Regions from separate parts of the Thalassotalea fusca genome, predicted to be linked through region 1. Evidence: predicted binding sites of a transcription regulator. Region 1 holds the regulator's gene; each other region holds the start of a gene.

Region 1 (11,203 bases):
TCAGGACTCGTTGTTGACTTAAACACTACACAAATGACATTGAATGAACATGTACAAACGATTTACAAGAAATCTAACTCTTAGTTTGGCGCTTAGCCTTACCGTCGCGACTTCACCTACCGCAATATCTGCTGAAGTAAGTGACTTTGATCAAGAAGTTATCATAAAATCTGAAAGCCAAGACGGTGATTTAAAGAAGAAAATATTTAGCTACATAGAAAACGTGGTTATTACACAAGGCTCTCTTGTGATCAATGCCGATTTGGTACAGGTTATTACCTCGACTGACGCTAAGGAAAAAATTTATATTGCTAAAGGTAGTCCTGCAAAATTTAGCCGAACACTTGCCGATGGAACCCCCATCAATTTACAAGCAAATGAAATCAAATATGATCCGGCTAATAGCCTAATCATCATTTCTGGCGATGCGTACCTTGAGCAAGACGGTACACAAATGACGGGTGATACCATCACCTACAATTTCAGAACTGAACAGGTCAACGCATCGAGTGACGATGATGCACAGGTTGAGACTGTTTTACAGCCGCAGCATCTAGAAAAGAAGAAAAAATAGATGAGTGAATCAGTACTAGTTGCGAATGCACTCGCAAAAGCGTACAAAGGGCGACGTGTAGTAAAAAATGTTTCATTGTCTGTTAACGCAGGTGAAATTGTTGGTCTACTAGGCCCTAATGGTGCAGGTAAAACTACATCGTTTTATATGATTGTAGGTCTGGTACCAAATGATAGCGGAAGTATTACGCTAAATAATGAAGACATTACACTGCTTCCAATGCATGAAAGAGCGCGACAAGGCATTGGCTATTTGCCTCAAGAAGCGTCGATATTCAGAAAGCTGAGTGTATACGACAATATTATGTCGATATTGCAAACACGTAAATCGCTCACAGAAGTAGAACGTGAAGAAAAGCTTGAGCAACTGCTTGAAGAGTTTCATATTTCACACATAAAGGATAATCTTGGGATGAGCCTTTCTGGTGGTGAAAGGCGTCGTGTTGAAATTGCACGCGCACTTGCCGCTGATCCTAAATTTATTCTATTAGATGAACCATTTGCTGGTGTAGACCCTATTTCCGTAGGAGATATAAAGAAAATTATTCTACACTTAAAAATGCGCGGTATAGGTATTCTCATTACGGACCACAATGTAAGAGAGACGCTCGATGTATGTGAACGTGCTTACATTGTGAGTCATGGTGAGTTAATTGCTGAGGGTGACGCAGATCAAATTCTTGCGAATCAACACGTAAGAGATGTGTACCTCGGTGAACAATTCACGTTATAGTTAAGGTAATCCAGCTAATTATGTTTAATAACAATAACAGGAAAGTAAGTTTTTAGATGCGCCCTACTCTGCAACTTCGAATAGGTCAACAACTCACCATGACCCCACAATTGCAACAGGCAATCAAACTGTTGCAATTGTCGACATTGGATTTACAACAAGAAATCCAAGAAGCGCTAGAAAGCAATCCATTGCTGGAAGTAGATGAATCAGCTCCAACTAACCAAGAAGATAAACCTGACAACCTCGAAGAAGCGTTTTCAGCACAATCAAATGACTCATCCGATAATGCTAGTTCCGATGGTTCTGAAGACGCCATGCCTTCGGCTGATGAAATCACCACGACCGAAGCAATGGATAAAAATGATATCCCTGAAGAGTTGAATATTGATACGACGTGGGATGAAAGCTTTAGCGCAGGTGTATCGAGTGGCGGCGTTGGCCCTTCAGATGATTACACTTATCAAGGTGAGACCACAGAATCTATTCAAGATCACTTACGTTGGCAAATGGATTTAACGCCATTTACTGAAACAGATCGCGCAATCGCCACAGCGATTATCGATGCAATCGACGACGCTGGTTATTTAACCGTTACCGCCGAAGATATTCTAGAGAGCTTAGGTGTCGAAGACGTAGAAGTTGATGAAGTAGAAGCAGTAATCAAGCGTATAAACATGTTTGACCCCGTTGGCGTTGGCGCTCGCTCTATCTCTGAGTGTTTATTAATTCAACTTAATCAATTCGACCCTGCCACGCCATGGTTAAAAGAAAGTAAAGTGGTATTGTCTGAGCACATCGACTTACTGGGTAATCGTGACTATCGTCAATTAATGCGTAAAACACGCTTAAAAGAAGACCAACTACGTGAAGTTATTCGATTAATCCAGTCTTTGGATCCTCGCCCTGGTGATAGCGTAATTAAAGGTGACGATCAATACATCGTACCGGATGTATCTGTTGAGAAAAAGAATGGTCGCTGGGTCGTAGAATTAAACCCTGATACTGCGCCTCGATTAACAGTTAACCAACAGTATGCTTCTATGGCTCGTTCAATGAAATCGACCACGGACAGCCAATTCATTCGCTCTAATCTCCAAGAAGCTAAATGGTTCATTAAAAGTTTAGAAAGCCGAAACGAAACCTTATTAAAAGTGTCTAATTGTATCGTGCAACGCCAACAAGGCTTTTTTGAACATGGCCCTGAAGCGATGCGTCCGATGGTTTTAAATGATATTGCTGAAGCTGTAGATATGCACGAATCAACAATATCTCGTGTTACCACACAAAAATACATGCATACTCCGAGAGGCATATTTGAGTTGAAGTTTTTCTTCTCGAGTCATGTAAGCACGGAAAATGGCGGTGAATGTTCATCGACAGCTATCCGCGCATTAATCAAAAAACTTGTTGCAGCCGAACTACCCGCTAAGCCACTAAGCGACAGCAAAATGGCAGAGCTACTCGCTGAACAAGGAATAAATGTTGCGAGAAGAACGATAGCTAAGTACCGCGAGTCCTTGTCTATTCCACCTTCAAACCAACGAAAAAGTTTACTTTAACTCACCCAACGATAAGGAATACGCATATGCAGATTAATCTTTCAGGTCATCATGTTGAAATCACCGATTCACTTCGCCAATGCGTTAATGAGAAATTTGCCAAGCTAGAACGACATTTTGAGCATATCAATAACGTGTATGTCGTATTAACAGTTGAAAAATTAAGTCAAATCGCCGAAGCAACTTTACATTTGAATGGTACTGAAATTCACGGTAAAGCCGAAAATGGCGATATGTATGCATCAATTGATTCTCTTATCGATAAACTTGATCGCCAAGTACTTAAGTACAAAGGCAAATTAAACCAATACTAAAGAAGTAATAATCCTTCACACGCCTTATGAAGTTACATGAAATATTAACCGAGGACTGCACGTTATGTGCAGTCCCAGCGACTAGCAAGAAAAAAATACTTGAAACCATCAGTGAGAAAGCCGCTGAACACATCAGTGGCTCTACAACTTTTGAGTTACTCGATAGTTTAATTACGCGTGAGAAGATGGGTTCTACCGGCATAGGTAATGGCATTGCTATACCTCACGGACGCTTGCCCAATACGGAGAAAGTCATTGCGGTATTAGTGACAACATCTGAACCTGTCTCCTTTGACTCTATCGATAATCGCCCGGTTGATATTTTTATCGCTTTGTTTGTTCCTGAAGAACAATGCCAGCAGCACCTTTGTACTTTGCAAAGTATTGCCCAGGTGTTTAGCGACAAACGAATTTGCAAACAAGCGAGAAAATGTGAAACCAGTCATGAACTGTATTCGCTCGTACAGCAAACCAACCATTGATAGATGTAGCGTGCATACATTTCTGTTAAGGTATAACAAACCTACCAAGGAACCCCTTAAATGAAGTTAATTATTGTTAGTGGCCGTTCTGGATCGGGCAAGAGTGTTGCCTTAAGAGTTCTGGAAGATTTAGGCTATTACTGCGTTGATAACATCCCCGTTAATTTGTTACCAGCCTTAACGCATACAGTAATTAACGACTATGAAACTGTTGCAGTAAGTATCGATGTACGTAACTTGCCTGACGAACCTTCCGATGTCGCAGAAATCCTTGATTACTTACCCAATAATGTTGAGTTGAGTATTCTTTATTTGGACGCAGAAGATGTAGACCTTATTCGTAGGTTTAGCGAAACAAGACGATTACACCCATTGATCCGCAAAAACATTGCATTAGATCAGGCTATTTCTTTGGAAAAAAAGCTACTGGAACCTATTGCCAGTCGCGCTAATTTATATTTTAACACCAGCCAGTTATCACCACACCAGCTGGCAGACATGATCCGTGAACGCATATTAGGTAAGAAAACTGGCACTATGATTGTCGTATTTGAATCCTTCGGTTTTAAACACGGAATCCCAAAAGATGCAGACTACGTATTTGATGCCCGATTTCTTCCAAACCCTTTCTGGGAAAAAGAACTAAAACCCTACACAGGATTAGATCAGCCCGTGCAAGATTTTCTTGCAAGCCAACCTATCGTGACAAAGTTTATTTGGCAAATTAATAGCTTTATGATGACATGGCTACCACACCTTGAACGCAACAACCGTAGCTATATCACGATTGCAATAGGCTGCACAGGTGGAAAGCATCGTTCCGTATACATTGCAGAATTGCTAGCGAAGAATCTTAAGAAAGAACGTTCAGACGTTCAATCAAGACATAGAGATATTGAGCTGTAATTTAGGAAACACCATGCCAAACTTTCAGCGACAGATTACGATAACCAATAAGCTAGGATTACATGCTCGCGCGGCAACCAAATTAGCGCAAGTATGTCAGGCATTTGATGCCAAGGTCACAGTAAAGCTTGGCAACAAGGAAGCTGACGCCAGCAGTATTATTGGTTTAATGTTGCTTGCGGGAGGTCAAGGCAAAGAAGTTTTGATTGAAACAGATGGTAAGGACGCTGAACAGGCTCTTACCGAAGTATGCCAATTGTTTTCTGATAAATTTGATGAAGACGATTAAACCCCATAATTCAATTCTTCCCCTTCATTTATCCCTCTTGTAAAGTATTTCACAGCAATAAAAAAGCTGCTAAAACTTCCGACTTAAGATACACTTACATTCAAGCAAGCGCCAAAAACCACAGTTGCGCTTAATAAGTAGACACTAATAACACTGAGCCTAAGTGGCAGTGCATTTGTTATGGTGCATAGTTTTTCGAATAATTAATTCCAATTAATATAACGGCACAGGAAAGTATTATGCCGGAGATTTCTGAACAAGATTTTGGTCAACAAAAGCTACTCGAGGTAAACCAAGCCCTCGGCAGTGGTATGTTCGTTTACGTTCGAAAACTATTGCAAAACATGCCAGCCTACGACCTTGCTCTATTACTTGAATCGTCACCAACCAAAAGTCGTACCATACTGTGGCAGCTTATCGATCCCGATCATCACGGTGAAGTTCTAGAAGAGCTCAACGAGGAAGTCCGTAAGGGAATCCTCAAAAACATGCGTCCAGAAAAATTGGCCGCGGTTGCCGAAGGCATGGATGTTGATGACGTAGCCGAAGTACTTAGAACACTTCCTGATACGGTTTATCAAGAAGTACTGCTGTCTATGGACTCTCAAGACCGTGGACGCGTAGAGCAAGCCTTATCTTACGAAGAAGATACCGCTGGCGGTATCATGAATACCGATACCATCACGTTGCGTCCTGACGTGAGCGTTGATGTGGTTTTACGTTACTTACGATTAAAAGGTGAATTGCCAGAGTCTACTGACTCATTTTATGTTGTCGACAGAAAAGATCATTTCATTGGTTCTGTAAGTTTATCTACCATCGTTACTGCCAAACCCGATGTTATAATTTCTACGCTAATTGATTCAGAAATTGAAGCGGTGCCAGTCGATATGCCTGAAAATGATGTAGCACAACTATTTGAACGCTACGATTGGTTTTCTGCTCCCGTTATTGACAACGACGGTCGATTACTAGGCCGTATCACTATTGATGACGTCATCGATATCATTCGTGAAGAAGCAGAACACTCGATGATGAGTATGGCGGGTCTAGATGACGAAGCGGATACCTTTGCCCCCGTTGTAAAAAGTACTCAACAACGCTCAATCTGGTTAGGCGTCAACTTGATAACCGCCCTAATGGCCGTTGCAGTATCGAGTATGTTTGAAGGCATTCTTAGCCAATTAGCCATATTGGCTATTTTAAATTCGCTTGTGCCAAGCATGGGCGGGGTTGCAGGTAACCAAACGTTGACACTGGTTATTCGTGGTATGGCGTTGGGCCATGTTGGCGACAGTAACTCGAGAGCATTGCTCATAAAAGAACTAGCGGTCGGTTTCCTCAACGGCTTAATTTGGGCGTTTCTGATCGCAACCGTTGTCGCAATTTGGCAGCAAGATTTGTTACTCGGTGGCATTATCGCATTTGCGATGTTAATGAACTTAACCGCAGCTGGTATTGCCGGGGTTTCTATTCCATTAATACTTAAGCGTATGAAAATTGATCCAGCACTTGCCGGAAGCGTAATTCTTACAACAGTAACTGATGTGGTAGGTATTTTTGCCTTTTTGGGTACGGCAACGCTGTTATTGTCCAATTAAGGGCTGTTTAGCCCATTAAAAAAGCGATGAACATTAAAAATGTTCATCGCTTTTTCCGATATACTACCAATTAATCTGCAAGTTATTGCTTAATTACCTGCCACTTGCATTTCGTCTACAATAATAGACCCAGTGCGAATACTGCCATGCATATCAATGTCGTTACCCACAGCTATTATGCCTTTGAACATGTCCTGCAATCGGCCCGCAATGGTAATTTCAGATACTGGGTAAGCGATTTCTCCGTTTTCAACCCAGAAACCAGCAGCGCCACGTGAATAGTCTCCATTCACGACATTAACGCCCTGTCCCATCAGTTCCGTCACTAGTAAGCCTGTACCAAGGGTTTTTAACATTGCGTCAAAGTCGCCACCTGTTGGCTCAACCAGCCAATTATGGATGCCACCTGCATGGCCAGTCGTTTGCATGCCAAGTTTACGTGCCGAATAACTTGTTAAAAGATAAGTTTCCAGATTACCCGCTTTGATGATTTCACGATCATGCGTTGCAACGCCTTCACTGTCAAAAGCACTACTAGCCAACGCTTTCTTAATATGTGGGCGTTCATTAATTTGCAAAAATTCAGGAAAAATTTCCTTACCTAGGCTATCCAACAAGAACGATGACTTGCGATATAAATTGCCACCACTGATAGCGGCAATGAAATGTCCCCAGAACGTATTTGCGATATCAGCACGAAACATTACAGGTACCTTAGCAGTCGCAATTTTTCTTGCGTGCAACCTGGCGAGCGTTTCTTTTGCTGCCTTTTCGCCAACCTGTTCTGGCGACATCATTAAGTCAAAGTCTCTATTGACGGTATAAGCATAATCTCGTTGCATATCGTCATTTTCATTCGCAATCACAACACAACTTAAGCTATGACGCGAGCTTGGGTAACCGACCAGTTGACCATTGCTATTACCATATACTTTAAACCCTTCAAAACACGCCAGTGATGCGCCATCAGAATTGGTAATGCGTTTGTCGTAACCACGAGCAACTTGCTCACACTCAATCGCAAGCGCAATTGCTTTATCAGTATCAATCGCTTTTGGGTGATGCAGATCTAAGTCTTGTGGTGCCATCGCTAATAACGATTTATCAGCCAAGCCGGAAAATTTATCTTCAGACGTATATTTAGCAATATTTACCGCAGCGGTTACTGTCTGTTTGATAGCGGCATCTGACAAATCAGCGGTTGAAGCACTGCCCTTGCGTCCATTTTGATAAACGGTAATACCGAGTGCTCCGTCATTTGTAAACTCAACTGTTTCTACTTCACCTAATCGGGAACATACATTTAGTCCTTGTTGACGACTCATCGCCACTTCCGCACCATCGGCACCTAAAGATTTTGCCATAGCCAATGCATCAGCAACGCGCGCTTCAACTTGTTTCATTTGTTCTGCGATGTTATTTGATTCCGTCATTATACGTATGCTTACCTTATCCGCTAAAATTGGTTGCACTCAGCTATGTCGAGCTTTCGTGCTTTTATGTATAATCAATTTATTATCGATTTAAATTTTTTTCTATTATGCCGCACAATGAACACGATATCGATGAATTCGATGAAGATTATAAAAGTAAAACGCAACTAAAACGCGAAATGCATGAATTGCAAGATTACGCGATGCGTTTAGTTAAGCTTAGCAAACATCAACGAAAGCAATTACCACTAAATGAAGAGTTGCTAGAGGCAATGGTACTAGCAGACAAGATCATCAATAAGCCAGAGGCGCTGAGCAGACATGTACGCTTTATCAGCCGAATGCTGTCAGAGATGGACTTAGCTCCCATTAATCAAGCGCTTGATTTAATGGCGAATAAGAACCAGCAAAAAACGAGGCAAATTGAAATGCTTGAAGCTTATCGCGATGAACTCATTGCATTAGGCAACGAAAAAATTGAAGAAGCGTTAGCTAACCACCCAGCGATGGAACGCCAGAAACTTCGCCAATTGGTGCGACAAGCCAATAAAGAAAAATCAGCGGAAAAACCGGGAAAAGGCTATAAAACACTGTTTACTTATCTTAAAGAGCACATGCTTTAAGACACAACACTCTATGTTACGATCAGGCTACGCAGTTCTTTAGCCTGATCGTCTTACTAGCCAATTACAACACAAAGAATTTACTAAATACTTTATAAAGTTCGGTGCCTTGGTTCACACTGGCCGACGCAAAATGAAGTATTGGAATGACCTCGTGATCGAGCGCTATGTAATGTAACGGATCACCATCACCATAGTTATCCATTCGCAGTATACGCGCCAAAGGCTCACCAGCAGAAAGCGGCTTGCCAAATTCAGCCAAGTAATCAACCATCCCCCCCATAGGCGAATAAAACGCTTTATAGTCCGCCAAGTAGCATGCATATCGTGTCATCTTTGCGGGCAGGAAATTAGCTGAAACAATCACTTCTTTATGTTGGAGATAACTGAGGATACTGCTTGCGTCTTCAAGCGCCACATCCAAGTCAATTTGCTCCTGCGATCCCAATTCAACGGTAAAGCTTTCCTTGTTATGCACAAAGTTGCGTCCTTGTTCATGCAACAAAGATTGCAATGTCCACCACGGGCAAAACGTTGCTTCATCTAACGCACCATCAAACACATTCGGTATAAGTAGTGTATGTGGAATATCGAAATAGCTGGCACTTTCCCTTGCATATTCGGGACAATATAAATGCTTACTTGAAATCGGCCCCGTATGTAAATCAAGCACTAAGTCAGCCTGATGTGCCATACGTTGTAATTGATAAGCAATCCGCTGTCCTGTGGTTAATCCATATGGATTATGTTCGAGTTTTTGATCAATTTGACTGAGCAAACTCGCGCGAAATTTCTGAGCAATAACACCGTCATCCTCTTCATGAAGTACCTGATGTGCAAACGCATTAATTTTTGCTTCGTCAAAATGATACATGCGATTCCAATTCACGCCAGTAATGGGATCAAACCTACCTAAGGTATATTCACCATTCTTGTGATTACAACCGACAGGGTTGGCATAAGGAACAAGCGTTATGTCACCCAAAACATCAGTATTGCGCAATAATTCCAGTAATTGAAAAATAACCGCATTACCTTGTACTTCTGCACCATGCATATTGGCCTGAATATAAACACTGGGGCCAACACCGCTGCCCTTAATGCGGTAAATAGGGACAGTAAGTGCCGCGCCACTGGCCATTTCACCAACGTGCATAACTTCTTTCAATACAGTCACTGTTATTTCCTCTAATATAAATATGATGACGCAGGTTGTGCAGGCCTAATCTCTACTAATTTGCCATGTTCAATGACATATTCAGCCGCTAGTTGGTGACAGAGAAAAAATGGCATACTTTCGGTAAAGCCATATGCGCCACAATAGCCAAATATGAGTTGGTCACCTACAGCGACGTCATGGGGTAATGGCAGTTCGCCCAATTTATCCATGCTAGTACACAGTGGGCCATGCACATGAAACGTGCTTTCGCTTTGTTTGGAAGCTCTGGCCAGTGCAGCAGGAAAAGGCTGATTAGTAATGGCTGGGCGCAGTAAATGATTAATGCCAGCTGACAGCACCAACTGTTGCGCCTGATAGTTGGCTTTTCTATCAACAACTGGCACGACGTAATAACCGCATTGAGCTACGGCATATCGTCCAAGCTCCAACCAAAGCTCTTTAACACCAGCTTCCGCCTTTATTTTGGCCAAATCGCTAACTATTTGCGACCATGACAACGTTTGGCCTGACCCCAGATAATCAATACCTAGCCCACCACCGAGATCTAAAATGTCTAGCGGAAAGCCCAACTTGGCCGCTAAGTTAACTAATGGCGGTACCATTTGTTGCCACAGGCTATACATTTTCTCGTTAGACAACATGTTGCCCCATTGAAAAATATGCAAGCCACACACATTGAGAGAAGGGAAATCAGACAAGCAAATCGATTGCCATTCATCAATTGACAGGCCAAATGGTGTTAACTCATTACCGCCAAGTGGATTTTTTTCTCCTTCGCACCATTGCAATTGCACACGTAACAAAACTTGAGGCGATTTATTTAAGGCATGCGCCGCGCGCTCAAGCCAAATCAATTGGTTTACACTTTCAATGACAAAAGTATTCACGCCTTGAGATAGACAATGAGCAAAATGCTCGGCAGATTTTGCAGGACCTGTATTGAGAATGCATTCAGGATTAACGCCTTGTTCAAGCACTTGCTGGAGTTCACCTGTGCTCGCTACATCAAAGTTAAACCCAGCTTGATGCAAAGTTTGTATAACACGCGACAATGGATTGGCTTTTACCGCAAACCATAATTTAACTACATCCTGCGCCTGTAACTGTGCAAGATGGGCTGCTAAATCATCTAGATGGTAGGCAAAAAATGCGGTCTCCTCCGCATTATCGCTACGATGTGTACAAACAAGTTCACGAATTTCTGGGTTTAACCAATTGGGTACACAAGAGAAAGTCGACATCTCAAATTCCTAACGTAACAGAGATTCAAGTTCTAACGAGGCATCACTTTTCTCGTCACGATATTTAACGATGAGTGCACATGCTACATTGAGTCCATGACCTTGCGCCCAAACCCCTTTAACCGGTCGCGTTCCTGAAACGACTACCGCACGTTCTGGTATCGGCTCTCCTTTCGCTAATAATCGATCATTAACGCAGTCGTACACAGGAATAGACGCTGACAGCGAAACGCCAGGCGCTATAACCGCACCTTGTTTTACCACTA
Region 2 (11,203 bases), on a different contig from region 1:
TAATGATTACTCATCTACGTTAACTTTGCGCTTAATAATATCTCTTATTACAAACCTATTAGCGCTAACGTTAAACAACATGTGATTATCAATTGGATATGGGGTACCACAGATATCCGATATCAAGATATTGGCTAATAGTGGCGCGCTACATAGCCCTCTTGCCCCCAATCCTGACAATACGAAAAGGTTGGCAACGCTAGGGGAAATTTGCTGATAGCGCCAGTTCTTGTCTTTGGCAAGATGGGCATATTCCTTCAGATGTTCTGCAATATTCGGCATAGGGCCTACTACAGGCAAATGGTCAGGCGTCATGCAACGAATACGTGCGTTGCTATTAACAACGTCGTTCAGCGTCCAGTCTGTAATACCGGGCATAGTCTTGTTCAGTATTTCCAAATTATATTCATCATCAGCCTTGTTCGAAGTAATATCGGTTGTGTTTTTATTGAATGTAGCACCAATACAGTGAAGCTGGTTATGTGCAGGCGTAATATAGCCTTTGTGGCATATCACCGTTTTTAATTTCGCCATGTTGGCATTAGTCTGCATTTCTGATACCTGACCACGTACGGGACTAAAAGGCAGTTGATTGAAGTAGTTAAGTGGGAGCATTTCAGCCCCGCCAGCTAACACTAATGTACTTGCTTTTAGTTGTCCTTTGTTGGTCGACAAAAGCCATTTACCGTTTTCTTGCTGAAAAATTTCGTCTACGTTTACATTAAATTTGAGTTTGAGCAGTCTGGTTTTTTCGCATGCTTTCAAGATTGCGGTAACAAGCTCGGCTGGGGCTATCCAACCAGCTCTTGGCATATACAGGCCACCATCTGCTAGAGGCATGTTGGCGAGTTCGCTTGCTTGACTGTGGTCGACAGGATACACAAGGGATGATGGCCAATCAGTGTCGGTAAACTGTTGTTGTCGACTCTTTAATGCAGCACTGTGTGCAAGTTCTAGTAATCCTGTCCAGCCATGAGAAAACTCCAATCCTTGGGCAATCAGTGAGTGATAAAAATCGAGTGCAAATTCAAATGCTTGATGGTGAAACAAACTAATGCCATCTTTTACTTGATGCAGCAGAGGGTAAATAGCGCCAATCTTATTACTGGAAGCACCTTGCGCCAGCGCCTTATGGCGACTCAATATCGTAACTTTTATATCTTGTTGCACAAGAAAATAGGCTGCACACGCTGATGCTATGCCACCGCCAATAATAGTCACGTGTTGAGGCTTATTGTATAGCGGTCGAACTTTATATCCCTGGCCAAACTTGCCACTTTGTTGGAATTTGCCAATGAGAATTTCTTTCTTCTTTCCCCCATAGCCTTGCTTTTGCACTCTAAATCCCGCTGAAACAAGACCTCTACGCACAATGCCTGCAACAGTAAACGTGCTAACGGTAGCCAGTTGCTTTGATAACCGAGCCATTTGTTCGAAAAGCTTAGGTTGCCACATGTCAGGGTTTTTCGCTGGAGAAAAACCGTCAAGATACCATGCATCGACAAGACCTGAGCGCGGTACTGGCAATTGTTCAAATCCCGCGGTAGCGTCCCCAACTAAGATCGTCAGCCTTACTGCACCATTCAAGAACTGCATCGTCGTATTTTCGGTTAACGCATCAGGATAATTGCTGAGAAGTGACTCCGTCTCTTCCGTGAGTGAAGACAACGATGACAGCGATTGTTTAAGCTGTACTTTTGATAGCGGATATTTTTCTGTAGAAACAAAGTGTAGTTTTGGCAGTGCATGTTGAGTGCTAAGCTCGTGGAATACCGCCAGAGTTAACAGAAAATTAAGTCCTGTACCAAAGCCTGTTTCTGCAATGGTAAATTCATCTTTTGCATTTATTAATCGTTGGGAAATGTTATTGCCATTAACGAACACTTGCTCGCTTTGCAAAAAGCCCGACTCAGTATCGAAATAGATATCGTCAAATTCTTCCGAATAAGGAGAACCGTCGTCTTGAAAAATGATCTTGGCTTTGTTTGGCATGCGTGAAAAAATAAAATAAAGACTATACAAGGCCGCTATTTTACCTATACTGCCTAGCATTACCAATTTGGTTTTGAAAAATCAGTGTACAAGTGTACGCTGGACAGACCAGTATGTCGGGTAAAAGTCGGTATGATACGCTCGATTTTTAAATTTTTAGATGGTTAGTTAAATGAAACGTGTAGTGATCACTGGATTAGGTATTGTTTCTAGTATTGGTAACAATGCTGAAGAAGTTTTAGCTTCATTAAAAGCAGGACGTTCAGGAATTACAAAAGCAGATAGCTTTGAAGAAAAAGGTTTACGTAGCCAAGTTTGGGGTAAGCCGACATTAGTAACTAAAGACCACATTGACCGTAAGGCCATGCGCTTTATGGGTGACGCAGCTGGTTATGCCTATGTTGCCATGCAAGAAGCGATTGACGACGCTAAATTAACAGAAGAGCAAGTGTCCAACTTCCGTACTGGTATTGTTGCTGGTTCTGGCGGAGCGTCTTCTGAGAATGTGGTAGGTGCTGCAGATACATTACGCGAGCGTGGTGTTAAACGTGTTGGTCCTTATGCTGTTCCAAAAACAATGTCTAGTACGTGTTCTGCATGTTTGGCTACGCCGTTCAAAATTAAAGGTGTGAACTACTCGATCAGTTCAGCATGTGCGACAAGTGCGCATTGTATTGGTCATGCGGCTGAGCTAATTCAACTTGGCAAGCAAGATATTGTGTTTGCGGGTGGTGGTGAAGAAGTCGATTGGTCATTAGCTATGATGTTTGATGCAATGGGCGCGCTTTCTAGCAAATATAATGACTCACCTGAAACTGCATCTCGTACATATGATGCAGAGCGTGACGGTTTTGTTATCTCTGGTGGCGGCGGTATGGTCGTAGTTGAAGAACTAGAACACGCCTTAGCTCGCGGTGCGCATATTTATGCTGAAATTGTTGGTTACGGTGCAACATCTGATGGTTTTGACATGGTAGCGCCAAGTGGCGAAGGTGCGGTTCGTTGTATGCAGCAAGCGATGCATGGCGTAGAAGGTAAAGTTGATTACTTAAATACGCATGGTACTTCAACGCCAGTAGGTGACGTTAAAGAGCTTGGTGCTATTCAAGAAGTATTTGGTAGCGATTCTCCTGCTATCAGTGCAACTAAAGCGATGACTGGTCATGCATTAGGCGCTGCTGGTGTACATGAAGCGATATACTCTTTGCTTATGATGGAAAACAACTTCATTGCGCCATCTATCAACATCAGCACTTTAGATAGTGAAGCTGATGGGCTTGATATTGTAACCGAAACACGTGAAGCAAACTTGGACTTAGTGATGTCTAACAGCTTCGGGTTTGGTGGCACCAATGCAACCTTATTAATGAAGAAATACAAATAGACTCAACGGTCTATAGTAAAGCCGTTGACGATAAGTTAACGGCTTTTTTTTTACCTCAAATTTAACAACCTTTGTACCTACAAGTAAGTAAAGGTTATTGATGGAAATGAGATGAATATTTTTTACGATGAAAACATGCCGCTCGCCCGAGAATTTTTTGGTGATTTAGGCACGTTAACGGCATTTTCTGGCCGAGACATCACTGCTGAACAATTAACTGACGCAGATGTGTTGCTTGTTCGCTCGATTACACAAGTAAATCAGGCACTGTTAGAAAATAATCATCAAATAAAATTCGTTGGTACCGCAACCATTGGCACAGACCATATCGATAAAGGTTATTTGCACTCAAGAAATATTGCTTTTAGTTCGGCTCCAGGCTGCAATGCTGTATCAGTCGCAGAATATGTGATTAGCGCATTAGTCAATCTATCGGAAAAATACCTTTTTGACATTAAAGATAAAAGTGTCGGAATAATAGGTGCGGGTAACACTGGAAGTAGATTGAGTGAAAAGCTCACCGCATTGGGCGTTAAGCACTATTTGTGTGATCCTATACTTGCGGCCAATAGTGAAGATAATCGAGAATTTGTCTCCTTAGAGCAAGCGTTGACTTGTGATGTTATTTCGCTTCATGTGCCGAAAACACTAAGTGGTGTCCACAAGACGTTGCACTTATTGAATGCGCAGCGTTTGTCTTGTTTACGAGATGATCAAATATTGATAAACGCCTGCAGAGGGGAAGTTATTGATAATAATGCATTGCTTGACCTAAAACAGAACGGCCACGGATTGACGCTGGTTTTAGATGTTTGGGAAGGTGAACCTGATATTTTGATGCCATTATTGGCATATGTTGATATCGCCACGGCACACATTGCTGGTTATAGCTTAGAAGGAAAATCTCGTGGTACTGAAATGCTATATCAGGCATTATGTCAAAAACTGGCAATAGTCCCGAACAAGTCACTTAGTGCATGTCTACCAGAGCCTGCTATCACTTCGGTAACGACGAATGCTGATTTTGATCAGAATTTGTTAATCCAGATGGTAAAAATGGTATACGATGTAAAGCGAGATGATGGCATTTTTCGCCAATTGGTGGCAGAGCAGGGGTTTGATTACATACGCAAGCATTACCCCGTTCGACGTGAGTTTTCATCAATCGCAGTTAATAACCCTAATTTATGTGAAATTGAGCCATTGAACGGGCTTGGTTTCAATGTTTTACCACAATAGAAATGAGAAAAGAGAAGAGAGAGGAGCATGACACAGAAATTTGACGTTTGCGTTTTGGGTGCAACAGGTTTAGTCGGTAAAACGATTATGGAAATTCTTGAGCAACGAGACTTTCCTATCAATAAACTTTATCCGTTAGCTAGCGCACGTTCTGCGGGTGAAGTGATTGAATTTAATGGTGAAAGCATTGAAGTTATTGATGCAGATACCTTTGATTTTAGTCAAGCTCAAATTGGCTTTTTCTCAGCTGGTGGTAGTATTTCAGCGAAGTTTGCGCCAATAGCGGCAGATGCTGGATGTATTGTTATTGATAATACCTCAGAGTTTCGTTACGAAGCAGACGTTCCGCTTGTTGTACCAGAGGTAAATCCACATACATTGGCGGAGTATCGCAACCGCAATATTATTGCTAACCCTAATTGTTCAACCATTCAAATGATGGTGGCACTAAAGCCAATTCATGATGCTGTTGGCATCGACCGAATCAATGTTTGTACTTATCAGTCAGTGTCTGGTGCTGGTAAAGAGGCAATGGATGAGCTCGCAAAACAATGTGCAGACTTATTAAGTGGGAAACCTGTCGAGTCGAAAGCATTTTCTCGTCAAATTGCCTTCAATGTGATCCCGCAAATTGATAGTTTTCAGGACAATGGCTATACACGCGAAGAAATGAAAATGGTATGGGAAACCCAGAAGATCCTTGGTGATGATAGCATTCGCGTTAACCCTACAGCGGTGAGAGTTCCTGTATTTTTCGGTCATGGTGAAGCTATACATATAGAAACACGCGCGCCGATTTCTGCCGAAGAAGTAACAGAACTACTTAAAAATTCGCCTGGCCTTGAAGTGCGCGAAAAAGCGGAAGATTTTCCTACACAAATCGGCAATGCTAGTGGTGTAGACGCCACTTTTGTAGGTCGTATCCGTGAAGATATCAGTTGCAATAATGGTATTAACATGTGGGTAGTGGCAGACAACGTGCGTAAAGGTGCGGCAACTAACAGTATTCAAATTGCTGAGCTATTGATTAAAGAATATCTTTCGTAAAAATAACTTTTCAACAGAAACTTAAAGAAAATCAGAAACTCGCCGTTAAATTGGTGGGTTTCTGATTTTTTTGTTTAAGCCATGCTATTAATTCAGTATTGATCATTTGAGCGAGCTATGATGTGATCAAATATTATAGTTGGAATGAAATTTGCCTTGAAATTTAATATATATTGCAATGTCAATTATTTGACCATTAGAAAAATAACTAGGAAATATTGATGCAACGATTGTTACGCCTGTGTTTTTGGCAGGTATTGTTCGCCAGTTGTCTAACTGTTCCTGTCGCCAGTGTCATGGCAGAGGAGTCGGGTATACGAATTCGTGGACCTAAAAGTACTGATGTATTTCCTTATGACAAATATGGTCCAATATCGTCTCGCGACACATTGTGGAATATCGCTTTGCGTGTACGCCCAGATAATTCTGTGTCTATTTATCAGGTAATGCAGGCATTATACGAAAAAAACCCTCAAGCCTTCTCAGATAATAATCTGAACCATTTAATTGATGGCACTTATCTTTCATTACCCAGTCTTGAAGAAATTCGTCAAATCAACCCACAATCAGCGAAACAAAAGTCTGATGAAGATGATATGCAGTGGGAGAAGAAAGTTGCGGTAGCTGCACCAGAAAAGGTGAAGCAAGTTGTCGCTAACGCTGTGAAAAAAGAAGATTTGGAAGACGTAAAAACACACATCAACGATCAGCTACAATCTATTGATAATACACAGCAACAGCGTTTCGATACTATCCAACGTGATGTACTCGATTCCATTGACGGTTTACAAGCAATATTAAGTGAAAACGAAGCGTTGAGAAATCGTCTAAATGACTTCAACGATAAACTAAGTCAAATGCAAACGGAAGTTGCCAAAGAAAAAGAATTAGAAACACAGTTAAATCAACAAAATGAAATTCTTAAAGCCTTACTAGCCAAAGCAGAAGCTGAAGCGCTTGAGCGCGAAATTCGAAAACAACAAGAAGCATTGGCAGCGGATGATTTTACTTCGAGCATGTGGTTTACCGGCTTGATGATGACTATACCAGCCGCTTTAGTTCTTGGATTTGTGGCATTTTTCATGAGTCGTCGTAAAGAGCCAGCTGCGGTAAGTGAGAAAAAGGCTGACAAAAAAGTTGTTGAAGAGCCCGCCGAAATACCTGAACCTGCACCAGAAGCAACGTTAGATAGTGAACTATCGTTAGATGACGAACTATCATTGGATGATGAGCTTACGATTGATGAAGATTTGTCTCTAGACGATGAACTTTCTATCGATTTAGCAGAAGAAGATTCTGCAGATGGTTTGTTTAGCGATGATTTAGAGTCATTAAATGACGAATTGTTAGATGATGATGTTATTCATTTGGATGACTCACTCGATGATTCATTAGATGATCTGGACGATTTGGATGATCTTGAAGAAATCACGCTTGATGATAATACAGAAATTTTAGAGGGTGGAGAGCTTGACCAAGGAGATCTTGATTCATTGTTATCGGGCTTAGACGAGGGAGACGTTGTAGAAGAGTCGCTTGATAGTGAACCGGGTGAACCTTTGGAAGGTGGAGAACTGGATCAAGGCTCACTTGATGATTTATTAAAAGAAGCAGTAGCTGAAGCGGAGGCAGAGTCACCTGATGGAGATGGTGACCTAGATATAGATAATATCATTGAGGCTGCTGACGAGCTTGAACAAGGCGCGGACGTAACGGACCTTGACGATATAGATGCATTAATGAATTCAGTGGCAAGTGAACCTGATGCTGCCGCTGATGTTACAGATCCTGACGATATTGACGCATTAATGGATGCAGTAGCAACTGAACCAGCAGCTGAAGAACCTGCCGCTGGCGCAGACGTAACAGATCCTGACGATATTGACGCATTAATGGATGCTGTGGCAACTGAACAAGCTGAAGAACCTGCCGCTGGCGCTGATGTAACCGATCCTGACGATATTGACGCATTAATGGACGCTGTGGCAAGTGAACCAGCTGAAGAACCTGCCGCTGGCGCTGATGTAACCGATCCTGACGATATTGACGCATTAATGGATGCTGTTGCAAGTGAACCAGCTGAAGAACCTGCTGCAGGCGCAGATGTAACCGATCCTGACGATATTGACGCATTAATGGATGCTGTGGCAAGTGAACCAGCTGAAGAACCTGCCGCTGGCGCTGATGTAGACGATATTGACGCATTAATGGACGCTGTAGCAAGCGAGCCAGCTACAGAAGAACCAGCTGCAGGCGCCGATGTAACCGATCCTGACGATATTGACGCATTAATGGACGCGGTAGCAAGCGAGCCAGCTAAAGAAGAACCTGCCGCTGGCGCTGATGTAACAGATCCTGACGATATTGACGCATTAATGGATGCGGTAGCGGGTGAATCGTCAGCTCAAGAAGCTGACGCTAATATTGAGATAACCGATCCTGATGATATTGATGCCTTAATGGCGAGTATGGCCGAGCCACAACCTGATAGTAGTGACAATTCACCGGCTGATTCGAGCGAAGAGTACGAAATATCTGACCCTGATGACATTGATGACATTGATGACATTGATGCATTGCTTGGCGAGCATGGTGACACAGATACTGTCCAATTAAGTGAGTCGAACAATAGCGAGAATGTGCAAACTCGTGAAGAAGCTGTAGAGGAATCGTCAGAGTCTCCTAATAAAGATTTAATTGAAGGACTCACTGAAGATTATGTAGCGCCATTTTTGGCGGCCGATTTTAGTGACATCATGTCTGCTAGAGAGGACTTAGCAGAACAGAGCGCAGATATTGATGAAGAATTAGAGGTCACTTTTGATGAACCAGATTTGGTTGCTGATGATGCTGAATTAATTCAAGAAGACGAAGAACTATTAACTGAAACTCAAGAAGAAAAAAGCGTTGCAGAGGAAGCACCTGCTATAGAAGAATCCATTGTCATTGACGAACTAGACGACGATTTTGATATTGACGCACTTATTGAAGAAACAAGTGGCAGCGTTGAACCTGAGAGTGAACCGCAAGTTGAGAAGTCTGAAAACGATGAAAGTGAATCAAATATAATTGATGAGAACGAAATTCTTGAAGGGCTAGATACTGAATTTGATGAATCAACTTTATCTGCAATGCTAAGTGACGAGCAAGACGCGCAGGTAGAGTTATCGCCAGACTTTACCGACAGCAATGTGCTGGCTGATTTATTAGCTGATGAGAATGAAGATAAAGCCAGTGATGATGTGGTAGAAGAAGCGTCAGAGCTGAATGATATTCAAGAGCTTGATAATTTAGACTTTGACGAATTGCTAGCGAATATCGAGGAAGAAGCACCAAAAGCTGATGACGAGACATTAGAATTTGGTGAGGAATTAGATATTGGTGATGATATTTTAGATATTTCTGATTCCACAGACGTTGATGCCTCTGAGCCACCAACAGAGGCAGATGAAGATGATTTTATATCGGTTGATTCTTTGCTCTCTGAAAGTTTGGATGCTGATACTATCGAGCCATACGATAAATCTAAGATTGATGTTGGGTTAGATGAATTTCCTGAATTTGCTGGTGAAGGTGAGGATATTGATGACCTTGATGAAAATGGTATGGCTGCTAAGTTGGATTTGGCAAAAGTATACATTGAAATTGGTGATGCTGAGAATGCTGAGATCATTCTAATGGATGTTGTAGAGCATGGTGATGCACAGCAGCAATTTGAAGCCCAGCAGCTCTTGGATAATTTGAAGTAGCATTTTCAAGATAAATTCTTGACGATAGAAAAGCGCTTATTGAATAAGCGCTTTTTTTGTTCGCAAAAAGGGGCGAAATAATGGATAATGCGCCTCCGAAATTATTGGGAGGTTTTAATGCGTTACGCCCTAGGTGTTGAATATGACGGCAGCCATTATTATGGCTGGCAAAGTCAAAAAAATGTAGTAAGTGTTCAGCAAACTTTAGAGCAAGCGTTGTCAAAAGTTGCTGACGAACCAGTTGAGGTTGTATGTGCAGGTCGCACGGATACAGGAGTCAGTGCGACTAACCAAGTAGTCCACTTCGATACGGAAAAAGTGCGAAAAGACGTTGCATGGACACTCGGCGTTAATACCAATTTACCAAAAGATATTGCTGTAAAATGGGTTAAGCAAGTTGATGATGAGTTTCATGCTCGATTTAGTGCAACTGCGAGGCGTTACCGTTATATCATCTTTAATAACCCCCTTCGTCCGGCAATTCTCAATCATGGCATTACATTTTCACATAATCCATTAGATGCGGCACTAATGCATCAGGCTGCACAATACTTAGTGGGTAGACACGATTTTACGTCATTTCGTACGGTCCACTGTCAAAGTCATTCACCTAACAGAACGCTTTACCATTGTAACGTGACTCGGCAAGGCAACTATATCGTCATAGATGTCAAAGGAAATGCATTTCTGCACCATATGGTGAGAAATATTTCAGGGAGTTTGATGAAAGTCGGAACTGGGCAGCAACCTGTGTCTTGGATTAAGGAAGTCTTAGAAGCTAAAAATAGATGTTTAGCTGGGATTACAGCCCCGTCTAATGGACTATATTTTGTTGATGTAGATTACCCCGAAGAGTTTGCTCTCCCAAAAACGGCACTTGGACCATTATTTCTGCCTGACTAACAAAAGTCAGTTGAAAATGGTATTTTGTAACAAAACCGACCAGTTTTTTATATAAAATACCTGCTAAAGTATGGTCTAATCGGCAGTTAAATTTTAGAATAGTTATATTAAGCATTTGATGGCTAAATTATAATCAGTCATCAGATCCATTTTAGCGATAGGCAATCAATAAATTATGAGCTGGATAGAGAAAATACTCCCTAAAGCAAAAACCACACAACGCAAAAATATACCTGAAGGTGTATGGAGCAAATGTACAGAATGTAATGCGGTTTTGTATAAAGAAGAGTTAGATCGACAGTTATCGGTATGTCCAAAGTGTGATCACCATATGCGCATAACTGCACGCAAACGTATTGAATCATTTCTTGATCAGGGCGAGCGTGTAGAACTTGGTGAAGAATTTGAACCGCAGGATTTACTGAAGTTTAAGGATTCTAAACGTTATAAAGACAGAATTGCCGCTGCGCAAAAAGCAACGGGTGAAAAAGATGCACTTGTTGTAATGCGTGGTGAACTTAAAGGCATGCCAATTGTGGCAGCAGCATTTGAGTTTTCATTTTTAGGTGGTTCAATGGCTTCTGTTGTAGGCGCGCGTTTTGTTAAAGGTGTTGAGTACTGCTTAGAGCATAATCTTCCTTTTGTTTGTTTTTCAGCAAGTGGTGGTGCGCGTATGCAAGAAGCATTAATGTCACTGATGCAAATGGCTAAAACAAGCGCTGCACTTGCCAAAATGCAAGAAAATGGTTTGCCGTATATTTCGGTGTTAACAGATCCAACAATGGGCGGTGTTTCTGCAAGTTTAGCTATGCTAGGCGATATCAATGTTGCAGAGCCTAAGGCGCTAATTGGTTTTGCTGGTCCGCGTGTTATTGAGCAAACAGTACGT
Region 3 (11,203 bases), on a different contig from region 1:
CGTTTGAACTTAACAATCTTAACTTTGTCACCACGACCTTGAGTTACAACTTCAGCTGTTACTTTACCGCCGTTAATGTATGGTGCACCAACGTTAATGTCTTCGCCGTTAGCGATCATTAAAACGTTGTCAAACTCTACAGTTGCGCCTACTTCAAGTTCTAACTTTTCAAGGCGTACCGTTTGACCTTCAGTCACACGGTGCTGTTTACCGCCACTTTGGAATACCGCGTACATAGCTACTCCGTACTGCGTCACTAATTACTTTGACGCTTAAATTTAAAAATATAGGGCGCGAATTCTACTGTAAGATGCGACCATAGGCAAGCCTAATTATAACTAAATAGTAATTTTTTTGTGCAATTTTACTTTAGTCCCTTTTAGCCCTACATTATCTGCCAATTTCGTGTAAAATTTGCGGCAAATTTTGTCATCACCCCTGAAAGCTGAATTAAGTGTCGAAGCAAATGTCTAATAACAACTCCCAAGCCACTATGAATATCCAGGACATCCAAGCGTTAGCTGCTCAAAATATGACGGCAGTGAATGAGCTTATTTATGCGCAATTACAGTCAGACGTTGCGCTAATCAATCAACTGGGCGTTTATATAGTTAATAGTGGTGGGAAACGTATTCGTCCTTTATTGGCTGTTCTAGCGGCAAACGCATTAGGTTATAACGGCAAGCATCATATCGATATTGCTGCAATCATCGAGTTTATTCATACCGCCACATTACTACACGACGATGTGGTTGATGAGTCTACCATGCGCCGAGGTAAAGAAACGGCAAACGCTTTATTTGGTAATAGTGCCAGTGTGCTAGTGGGCGACTATTTATACACTCGCGCATTTCAAATGATGACACATTTAGATCAAATGAAGATCATGGACATTTTGTCTGATGCTACCAATAAAGTTGCAGAAGGCGAAGTATTACAATTAATGAATTGTAACGATCCTGACACCACCGAAGAAAGCTACATGCAAGTTATCTACTGCAAAACGGCAAAGCTTTTTGAGGCTGCGACACGTTTGGCTGCTGTAATTGCAAACCAATCAGAAGAAGTTGAATACGCCTTGCAGCAATATGGCATGCACCTTGGTACTGCGTTTCAGTTGGTTGACGACATTATGGACTATACCGCTGATGCAAAAGAAATGGGTAAAAACGTAGGCGACGACCTCGCTGAAGGCAAGCCAACATTACCATTGATTTACGCAATGAAACAAGGCAATGAGCGTCAAGCGCAATTGATTAGAGATGCTATTGAGCACTGCAATGGTATGGACAATTTGACCGAAATTATAGCGGCAATGGATGAAACGGGCTCATTGGCATACACACAAGAAATTGCAGAGCAAGAGGCTAATAAAGCAATAGCTGCGCTTTCTATATTACCTGAATCACCGTATAAAAATGCACTGGTTTCTCTGGCGCACATCGCGGCCAATCGCACTAATTAGGTTGTATCATATTTACAACTTCACAACGCGTTAATGCTTTAGCGCGTTGTTTGAGGCAAATAACGACGCCAAACTTGCTCAAGCTTCCCCTGTTTTTGCAGCCTGTTTATGGTAGCTTCAACCAATGAGATCACACACTCTGGCGTATTTAAGTGAAATACATAATTCGTGTAGGAACTATCGTTTAATACTTGTAAAGTTCGCGTCGCGCCACCAGTTATCGCAAGCTTTTGGTATTGAAAGCTAGCAACATCTTCTGCATAGGCAATAGCATCCACTCGCCCATGCACCAACATCCTCAACATGCTAAAGGCTGACGTTGTTTCAACCTGTTTTGCACGGATACCATTTTCATCCAGCATATGCTGACCAATATCATCACGCACCACCGCAATATGAAGCTGATCTATTGGCTGTGAAGCCAAATAATCATAACGCTCATCAAGCACAATTATCGACACCTTAGTAATGACAGGTAAAGGCACTAACTTGAATTTATGCAAGCGTTCGGGCGTATTTACCATGGAAAATGCGGCATAGCTATCATCTAATTCCAGCGTTCGATACAGCCTTGCCCAAGGTACGACCGCGATATCACGTAGTTTAAATGGTATCGCGAGTTCCTGATATATCATCGCCAAGGTATCAGTGAATATTCCGGTTATATTCCCTTCGTGATCAACATAATTGTATGGTGGGTAATCTTCCGCGAGCCATTGATAATGCTTCAGATGATCTTTTGCTTCGCTGATAGAGCAATCATTCGCAATGTGCGTATTGGCAATGGCATTTCCCATAGCCAAGCAAAATAAGCCAATAAAACCAATTAGTCGCATGAAGCCCTCTAGAGTTATCTTTTCATATTAAGTGTAACCTAGACTCTGTAACTAGGTAAGCTTTTGGTTCTGTTATTTTGCCAAGTTGCGAACTAGTATGCTAGACATAAAAAAACCGCTCAATGAGCGGTTTTTATTAGCTATGCCATAAATTAGCCGTTAATAAAATCAACACCTTCTTGGATGTCTTTTTTCAACGTCTCTAACATGTCATTTTTAGCTTTTTCTTCGAATGCGCTTAATTCGCCGTATGACAAGATTTCTTCAACACCGTTTGTACCTAAGCGTACTGGGTGTGCGAAGTAGTCTGCATCACCGTTTTCAACGGCCACGTAAGCGTAATCAACAACGCTTTCACCTTGCAGGCCTTTAACCAAAGACATACAGAAACGTGCTGCTGCAGCGCCCATAGATAATGTTGCTGAACCACCACCTGCTTTAGCGTTAACTACTTCTGTACCAGCATTTTGGATACGAGTTGTTAATGCTGCAACTTCTTCATCAGAGAAGTTTGCGCCTTCAACTTGAGAAAGTAATGGTAAAATAGTAGTACCTGAGTGACCACCAATTACAGGAACCTTAACGTCAGCAACGTTGAAGCCTTGGTTTTCAGCAACAAAAGTTTCAGCACGAATAACGTCAAGCGTTGTTACACCGAATACACGATTTGCTTCATAAGTACCTGCTTTTTTGAATACTTCAGCAACAATTGGCACAGTACCGTTTACTGGGTTAGTAATTACACCAACAAGCGCTTTAGGACAATTTGCAACGATACCTTCGGCTAATGTTTTAATAATGCCAGCATTTACGTTAAATAGATCAGCACGATCCATGCCTGGCTTGCGCGGCATACCTGCTGGAATAATAACGATATCAGCACCAGACAAAGCTGACGCTAAATCATCAGCACCAAAGCCTTCTACTTTAACCGCTGTAGGGATATGTGATAAATCTACTGCAACACCTGGAACAACTGGTGCAACGTCATACAACGCTAGTTCTGAACCAGCTGGAAGGTTATTTTTTAATAGTAAAGATAACGCTTGACCGATACCACCAGCAGCGCCTAAAACAGCAACTTTCATTGGATGTCTCCGAAATTTGAGTAATTACTTGAATTGTGGGTTGCCAAAAGATATAGCATCAGCAACCAAAAAACAATGGTTATTCTATATCTCATGACATACAGAATAGCGTAAAATTTGTTTTGTGGAATAATAGTTAGGTATGATAGTACGAAATACCTCAATGGCACCTACAACAAAGCGGTAGAAAATGACTGGACAACAAAAACAAGAAGCGTTGATTCAAGCGTTTAAAGACTTATTAAAACAAGAGCAATTTGGTTCGCAAGGTGAAATCGTTGACGCTTTAAAAGCGCAGGGATTTGACAATATTAGTCAATCAAAAGTATCTCGCATGCTCAGTAAATTCGGTGCAGTGCGTACCCGAAATGCGCGACAGGAAATGGTTTATTGTTTACCGGCAGAGCTTGGTGTGCCAACAGCCAAAAGCCCGCTAAAACAGCTCGTATTAGATATCGAGCATAACGAAGTGATGATCATCATTCGTACCAGCCCTGGGGCAGCACAACTCATCGCGCGTTTACTCGATAGTTTAAGTAAGAGTGACGGTGTTTTAGGTACCATTGCAGGGGACGATACTATCTTCATTGCACCGACAAATGTAAACGAAATTAAACAAACGATTGGAAAGCTCGAAGAACTTTTTTCTAAGAATCTCGCGTAAATTGCAAATTTAAAGGTCGACGTTGTATTTACTTACAACGTCGCTCATTTAAGCCAGCTCAACTATTCTGCTAATCGGTTCAAAAAATTAAGGCTTGGCGCAAAAAACGATGCGCCCGTTTCTGCTTGCGTGTACTTTAATAAATGATCAAAGTTACCTTCATCGTCTGAATTGATCATGCTTTTTAGCATCAATTTAAATGGTTCAGGTGAATGACAGTAAGACACAAAAAACAACCCTTGCATCTTCATATCACCGTAAGGCATGCTTTGACGCAATATTTCAATGCTATTGCCTTGCTCATCTTTTAAATTAACTCGCTTAATATGAGAAGTCGCTGGTTTGTTTTCGCTAGTATATTCTTCATTGTCAATTTTGGTGCGCGCGATAACGTCTTCTTGCTCTTTGATTTCTAAGGTATTCCAAAGGTTGAGATTATGGCGATAGCGTTGAATATGTAGATAACTCCCCCCCGCAAAATCAGCATCTTCTTCTTCAGCGACTAAAGCAACTTCGCGTCTATGCCGACCTCTAGGGTTTTCAGTGCCATCAACGAACCCAGTTAGATCACGACCATCTAAGTACCTAAACCCTCTCACCTGTTCAGCTAATTCTACGCTGTCATCAAGTAATGCGGTGACTTTGCCTGCCACAATGTGATTAACGTCAGCCCTGTCACTTCGAATTTCAATATACAAGTCATAGTTCACCGACGGTGCAACACGATCATCACACTCAATTTCTGTAAACGGTTCTAAAGAGTTGGGTCTGGCGTGAGGGTACAATTCATCCCAATAGTTTGCGCCAATCGCAATTACACCAGTCAAATTGCTTTCCGAAAATCTGTCAGCATATTTGTCAAATAACGCGGGTAAACGCGAAAGTGCCTTCTTAACATGGGCGTTCTTGTCGTCCATTACATTAAAAAGTAAATAATACCCATGTAAACTCGGCTCTGCGCAAATACCAAATTGTTCGCGTGCCATTTATTCCCCACATTATTGCTCTTGTAATAACCTAATTTTACACAATTTTCTGCTATTAGCAGCAGTTGATGACATAAAAATGAAAAAAGCTCATCTTAATGAAAAGATGAGCTTTGAAAAATAGTTAGACTAAAGGCTATTTAGCCACGCGTAAACTCAGGGTACGCTTCTAAACCACAGTCAGCTTTATCAACACCTTCGTATTCTTCTTCGTCACTTACACGAATACCCATGGTGATTTTTAACACGTACCAAACAGCAAGGCTTGTAATAAATACCCATGCAAAGATAGTAGCCGCACCAATCAATTGTCCGCTAAAAGATGCCGCGTCATTTGTTACTGGCACCAACAATAAGCCAAATAACCCTACAACACCATGCACCGAAATTGCCCCTACAGGGTCGTCAATTTTGATTTTATCCAGTCCGACAATCGAGACAACCACAATTAAACCTGCAATTGCACCAAATAATGTTGCTTGCAAGGCCGTTGGTGTTGACGGCTCCGCTGTTATGGCAACCAAACCGGCTAATGCACCATTTAACGCCATTGTTAAGTCGGCTTTTTTAAACAGTAGCTTCGCTAACGCTAGCGCAGCAACAGCACCGCCAGCGGCAGCGGCATTAGTATTAAGAAACACCATTGCAACGGAATGTGAATTGCCAATATCACCAAGCTTTAACACTGAGCCACCATTGAACCCAAACCAGCCCATCCACAAAATAAATGTGCCCAGTGTTGCCAATGGCAAATTAGCTCCAGGAATGGCGTTTACTCGACCGTCTGCACCGTACTTGCCTTTACGTGCGCCAAGTAATAATACCCCTGCTAAAGCTGCGGCAGCGCCCGCCATATGCACTATTCCCGATCCAGCAAAGTCTGAAAATCCTAAATCGCCCAATGTGAACAAACCAAATACCGCGTTGCCGCCCCACGTCCAGCTCCCTTCCATAGGATAGATGAATGCTGTCAGCACTACGGTGAAAGCTAAGAAGGCCCACAACTTCATGCGCTCCGCAACGGCACCAGACACAATAGACATTGCTGTAGCAACAAATACTACCTGGAAGAAAAAATCAGACGCTTTTGAATAGATTGCGCCTCCCGTAAAACCATCTTCACGCTCGTTAAACTCTTTGAGTACTGCCTCAGCATCTACTGCTTCAATGCCCGACAAGAAAAAGCCACCACCGTACATAATTTCATAACCACAGGCTAAATACATGATGCAGGAAATTGAATAAAGCGCGACATTCTTAGTTAATATTTCGGTGGTATTTTTTGCGCGAACCAAACCAGCTTCAAGCATTGAAAAGCCAGCAGCCATCCACATAACTAAAGCACCACACACTAAGAAATAAAAAGTATCTAGCGCATACTGCAAGTGAAAAATTTGTTGTTCCATAAGTGCCTCCTAGATAGCTTCTGCGTCGTTTTCACCCGTACGAATACGTACGGCATGTTCAAGGTTGTATACGAATATTTTCCCGTCACCTATTTTTCCGGTGTAAGCAGACTGAGTGATCGTTTCAACCAAGCGTTCAACCACATCGTCATTTACGGCAATTTCTAATTTTACCTTTGGTAAAAAATCCACTTGATACTCGGCACCACGATATAACTCGGTATGCCCCTTCTGACGCCCAAACCCCTTAACTTCACTGACCGTTAACCCTTCGATGCCAATTTCTGAAATTGCTTCTCTAACATCATCAAGCTTAAACGGTTTAATAATTGCGCTGATTAGTTTCATTATTTACCCCTATTATCGTTTTCTATGACTATTCAAGGCGCATGCCAAACAAAAATCACTCCATTAAACAATTAGTTAAATAAAACCAAGTTAAGAGTTGCAATCGAATTGCACAAGCTTGGTGCATCAATAACGAGCAATGTATTGATGTAGTGCAAGTAGTCTAAATTTAAATTTCGGTAGGATTTTTCGGAGGTATTGGCTAAATTAGGTTTATTAAGAACAAGTTAGAATTGGCAGACAAATGACGACCAAAGACAACTTCATCTATTTAACGATTGCTTTGTCCACATTGTTATTGGGAATGGCACTCGCTCAGCAATTTTTTGCACCGTCAGCACAGCGACTAATGCAATCAGCGACAGTAGTAACCTTACTTGCCGTTGTTTGGGGGGCACAGGAAGAAAATTTCGTATTGCGTAAGGCGTTAGTTTTCCCTCTCGCTATTATTGTTAGTGCCTTAGGTGGCTATTGGCTAGACAATGCCAACCTTGAATATGCACACTTAGTCTTGATGCTCATCTTTTTTATCCTTACGGGATATCAGACAGCCAAACAAGTTCTGTTCACAGGACGAATTACCCACAATAAAATTTTAGGGGCAATTTGCCTATACATGCTTCTCGGTTTGATTTGGGCACTATGTTATACATTGCTAGAGCTTTCACTACCTAACGCGTTTCGTGGATTATCAGCTAACCCTGCTTGGTATGAACTCTTGCCAACATTCGTGTACTTTTCTTTTGTAACGCTAACCACCTTGGGCTTTGGCGATATCACACCTAATATACCGCTTGGCCAGTTTTTAGTTTATATGCAAGCAGTCGTTGGTCAATTATATTTGGCGATTTTGGTAGCAAGCTTGGTGGGTTCGAGGCTATCCGCGATGCAGGAATCTAAAAGCCATTCCGCTGAACAAAAAGACGAGTAACGCGATTACCTCAACGCTTGAGACAATCGCGAACTCGTTATTCTAGTTTAATATATGACAACCGCGCTGGGCTTGAGTACGGCGAGAATACCTAGTCGCTCCATATCGCAAAACTCACCCGCAGCCTTTAAAATCTGCTTATCAACATTCAGTGCCGTCATCGCCTCTTGGGCAATCAACTCACTATGCTGCAAATGTTTATGTGAATGGTCCAACATCATGGCGCGCTTTGCAACGTACAACAATTGTGTTTCAACTGTGGCATGCTCGAAATCTTCTTCATTTTGAAAACGAATAGGTTCTACCAAGCTATAAGGCAATTGCCATAGCTTTAACAGTTCTCCGGTACAATCAGCATAAGTAAAATCCAATAGCTGTTTTTGACGCTGCCAGGGCATTTGCTTATCTGACATTTCGTTAAGTTTATTAAACTCTTCTGGCGAAAATTGCTGAATAACAAGCTCACCAATATTATGAAGCAAACCAAGAATAAATAAGCGCTCAGCATTAGGAATACGTAGTTTGGTACCTAAGAATTTGATAATTAATGCACAATCTACACTTTGCTCCCAAAACTCTTCCAAGTAAGCCGGATCAGCATCAAGCGATTTAAATGCCTGCGTTGTAAAGTATGCAATAACCAGATTGTAAACTTCGGTTATTCCCAGTACTAATACCGCCTTAGAAATCGTATCAATTTTTCCGGGATAATTAAAAAACGAACTGTTTGCTAATTTAAGTATGGTCGCAGATAGCGCGGGATCGAGTAAGATCACGTCTGCAATATCATCAATTGTCGATGCTTCATCATCAATCAGTTCCTTGATTCGGATAAAAGAATCTGACAGAACAAATATCTCACTCGCTTTTTCAGCGTAATCTAGAGCATCCATAGTTATTTCCGAATTAAAACACTATTAAGTTAAGTATAAGATTTACTTAGATATAACGATAAATTCACACAATTGCAAATCCGATACAGGTACTTTCTTAATTATAGCGACTATTTTGAATACCCTTTGAATAATTTAAACTTCAAAGGGTAAGTGCTAGTGCAAAATTATTGTTGGTCAGATTATTATTCAGCTTCGTAGGAAGCACTAATTTGATATGAAGTGAACTTTCGCATGTTAATGACACCCGTATCAAACATAAGATATTGCCCTTTAATCCCTAGTAGCGTACCCGATACTTGTGGTGTTTTGTCGAAATTGAACGAGCTAATCTTTTCAGGAAAATTTAATACCGGATAGCGAATATTGACAATATCACCATCGAGCTGCTCGATATCATTAGCAGGGTTTGTCGAAATTACCTGACTTAGCGCTTCTTTTATTTGTGGAATAAGCTCGGCTGCGTAGGTTTTCAAATCGACATCGTCATTATTTCCTTTTAGCATCGCACGCCAATTAGTTTTGTCTGCAATGTGTGACGCAAGCGCAACTTCTATCAAGCCAGATTGTAATCTCGTATTTACTTTGAAAATGGGGAGTGCCTGTGTTGCGCCCTGATCAATCCAACGAGTTGGCACTTGTGTATGACGCGTTATACCGACTTTTATGCCAGAAGTATTTGATAGGTAAACAAAGTGTGGGATCATGCAGTTCTGTTCACCCCACTCGGGTTCTCGACAAGTGCCCTTAGCATAATGGCAAGTTTCTGGCTTCATAATGCACATGTCACACTGTGCCAATTTTTGCATACAAGGATAACAATACCCTTGTGAATAACTCTTTTTGGTTTTTCGCTGACAATGTAAACAGTTAATTTCACCATGAAAATCTAGCGTTAATGATTTGCCTATCAGTGGATTAAGCTCAATCCGCTGCTCTCCGATTGGTAGTGAATACTGCACTTGGTTTTGATCGTCTAGCGTACCGATCATTTTTTTCAACGCACCTATTTCGGTGGTAACTATAGCCATGGACTTTCTCTTTTTTCGTTATGCTGAATATGTATCTTTTTATTAGATTTATGTCTGATACGAATTGCTCAGTCATAATTTACCAGAATTTATGTATTAAGTTCATTATACTGTGGGCGTTTCATTGAAGAGGTTATCCCAAATATGTCGTCAAACTGGTTTGTTTACATGCTGCGCTGTTCAGATAATAGCCTCTATACGGGGGTGACAACAAATATCGACCGTAGAGTGACAGAACATAATGAATGTAACAAACGCGGGGCAAAATATACACGTGTGCGCCGACCAGTTAAATTGGCCTATAGCTTAGCATGCACCTCTCGCTCTGAAGCAAGTCAACAAGAATACCAACTCAAGCAACTTACTAAACAACAAAAGGAAAAATTAGTAAGTGATTACTTTTCGTGACGACTATAAAAATAAACACAAGCGTTAGCTGAATTGTCGACAAAGACTGGTCTGCTGAGTCAAAAAACAAACACTTTATGTATGATTTATTACAATACTCCTGATAAAATGCCGCGATTTTATTTAGCACATGCGTAGTACGATTCATGTTTTTAGAAAGTTTTTGCCAGCAAGCAAATGGCACAATCAGTTTTACCCGAGAGCAAGCAAGTAAATTTGCAAAAGAAGTCGCTGACGACTTTAACCCATTGCACGATATAGATGCCAAACGATTTTGTGTGCCTGGTGACCTATTATTTTCTCTTGTATTAGAGAAATCTGGCCTATCTCAAGATATGTCATTTACCTTTTCTGGCATGGTGACCGATGGTATAGAACTTACGTTTCCAAGTGAAATAAACGATTCAGCGGTTGTAGCTGATGAAAAAGGCAAAGAATATGTACGCGTAGCGGCTTCTGGTGCGTTATCACGCGATGCAGCTACGATTGAAGCGCTAACTAAAGCGTATGTTTCATTTTCTGGCCACACTTTCCCTCATATTCTTGTGAAGTTAATGGCCGACAATAATGTCATGATAAACCCAGCGCGCCCAATGATCATGTATGAAAGCATGTCAATTCATCTGGAAGACGTAGCGTTTAATGAAGTTGCTCTTTCTTTGGCTGAATCTAAGTTGGTTATTGACGGCAAACGCGGTACAGCAGATCTTATTTTCGACCTTATCTCCAATGGTAAGAAAATCGGTTCAGGTAAAAAGCATATGCTATTAAGTGGCCTACGCCCATACGATCAAGCAGTAATTGACGAGATTGTTGAAGGCTACTCTAAGACCAAAGCTGATTACATTGCAGCTTTGAGCTAAAGCGGAATTGTTTATCATAGAAATGGCGTCTTTAGACGCCATTTTTGTGTCTGATTCAATATTACTAGCGATGTTTTCTCTTTAGCAACCAGCGGTCTAACTTTCGCGCGCTACGACTCATCATACGCTGGCTACTTCTTAACCAAGCTTTCGCTCTAGGATCATCTATGCTCAAAATAGCCAATCCCAGTGGTAAAAATAGAAAGGCAGGGCCTGGGAGCAAAATAAAAATCGCACCAACAACAACTAAGAACCAACCGAGTGAAAATCGAACAAACTTGGGT

What was found. Region 1 encodes sigma-54, which starts transcription at its own class of promoters, with help from an activator protein. Its sites were predicted from a motif close to GTTGGCACGNNNNTNGNNT; they were not measured.
Region 2: ACSLUK_RS07655 (FimV/HubP family polar landmark protein) is a predicted target of sigma-54. The motif match lies at 5,801-5,819, and genes of this name have one in related genera.
Region 3: glnK (P-II family nitrogen regulator) is a predicted target of sigma-54. The motif match lies at 6,824-6,842, and genes of this name have one in related genera.

The regions. Positions count from the first base shown of each region.
Region 1 covers NZ_JBQRUN010000016.1:26,311-37,513, forward strand. Annotated here, with positions in the region: gene lptC (LPS export ABC transporter periplasmic protein LptC) at 1-84, shown strand, start outside; gene lptA (lipopolysaccharide transport periplasmic protein LptA) at 86-574, shown strand; gene lptB (LPS export ABC transporter ATP-binding protein) at 575-1,306, shown strand; gene ACSLUK_RS16215 (RNA polymerase factor sigma-54) at 1,363-2,868, shown strand; gene hpf (ribosome hibernation promoting factor) at 2,895-3,182, shown strand; gene ptsN (PTS IIA-like nitrogen regulatory protein PtsN) at 3,209-3,664, shown strand; gene rapZ (RNase adapter RapZ) at 3,725-4,570, shown strand; gene ACSLUK_RS16235 (HPr family phosphocarrier protein) at 4,584-4,859, shown strand; gene mgtE (magnesium transporter) at 5,099-6,460, shown strand; gene pmbA (metalloprotease PmbA) at 6,550-7,893, opposite strand; gene yjgA (ribosome biogenesis factor YjgA) at 8,001-8,516, shown strand; gene ACSLUK_RS16255 (succinylglutamate desuccinylase/aspartoacylase family protein) at 8,581-9,672, opposite strand; gene ACSLUK_RS16260 (PLP-dependent decarboxylase) at 9,705-10,937, opposite strand; gene ACSLUK_RS16265 (2,3,4,5-tetrahydropyridine-2,6-dicarboxylate N-succinyltransferase) at 10,947-11,203, opposite strand, start outside.
Region 2 covers NZ_JBQRUN010000004.1:346,021-357,223, reverse strand. Annotated here, with positions in the region: gene mnmC (bifunctional tRNA (5-methylaminomethyl-2-thiouridine)(34)-methyltransferase MnmC2/FAD-dependent 5-carboxymethylaminomethyl-2-thiouridine(34) oxidoreductase MnmC1) at 7-2,052, opposite strand; gene fabB (beta-ketoacyl-ACP synthase I) at 2,165-3,376, shown strand; gene ACSLUK_RS07665 (4-phosphoerythronate dehydrogenase) at 3,488-4,615, shown strand; gene ACSLUK_RS07660 (aspartate-semialdehyde dehydrogenase) at 4,643-5,662, shown strand; gene ACSLUK_RS07655 (FimV/HubP family polar landmark protein) at 5,884-9,411, shown strand; gene truA (tRNA pseudouridine(38-40) synthase TruA) at 9,529-10,314, shown strand; gene accD (acetyl-CoA carboxylase, carboxyltransferase subunit beta) at 10,490-11,203, shown strand, end outside.
Region 3 covers NZ_JBQRUN010000009.1:7,441-18,643, forward strand. Annotated here, with positions in the region: gene rplU (50S ribosomal protein L21) at 1-236, opposite strand, end outside; gene ispB (octaprenyl diphosphate synthase) at 494-1,465, shown strand; gene ACSLUK_RS12400 (substrate-binding periplasmic protein) at 1,504-2,301, opposite strand; gene mdh (malate dehydrogenase) at 2,454-3,389, opposite strand; gene argR (transcriptional regulator ArgR) at 3,580-4,053, shown strand; gene ACSLUK_RS12415 (Dyp-type peroxidase) at 4,116-5,039, opposite strand; gene amtB (ammonium transporter AmtB) at 5,180-6,445, opposite strand; gene glnK (P-II family nitrogen regulator) at 6,455-6,793, opposite strand; gene ACSLUK_RS12430 (potassium channel family protein) at 7,038-7,724, shown strand; gene ACSLUK_RS12435 (HDOD domain-containing protein) at 7,772-8,617, opposite strand; gene ACSLUK_RS12440 (DUF2797 domain-containing protein) at 8,803-9,648, opposite strand; gene ACSLUK_RS12445 (GIY-YIG nuclease family protein) at 9,793-10,056, shown strand; gene ACSLUK_RS12450 (DUF3581 family protein) at 10,203-10,919, shown strand; gene ACSLUK_RS12455 (PGPGW domain-containing protein) at 10,984-11,203, opposite strand, start outside.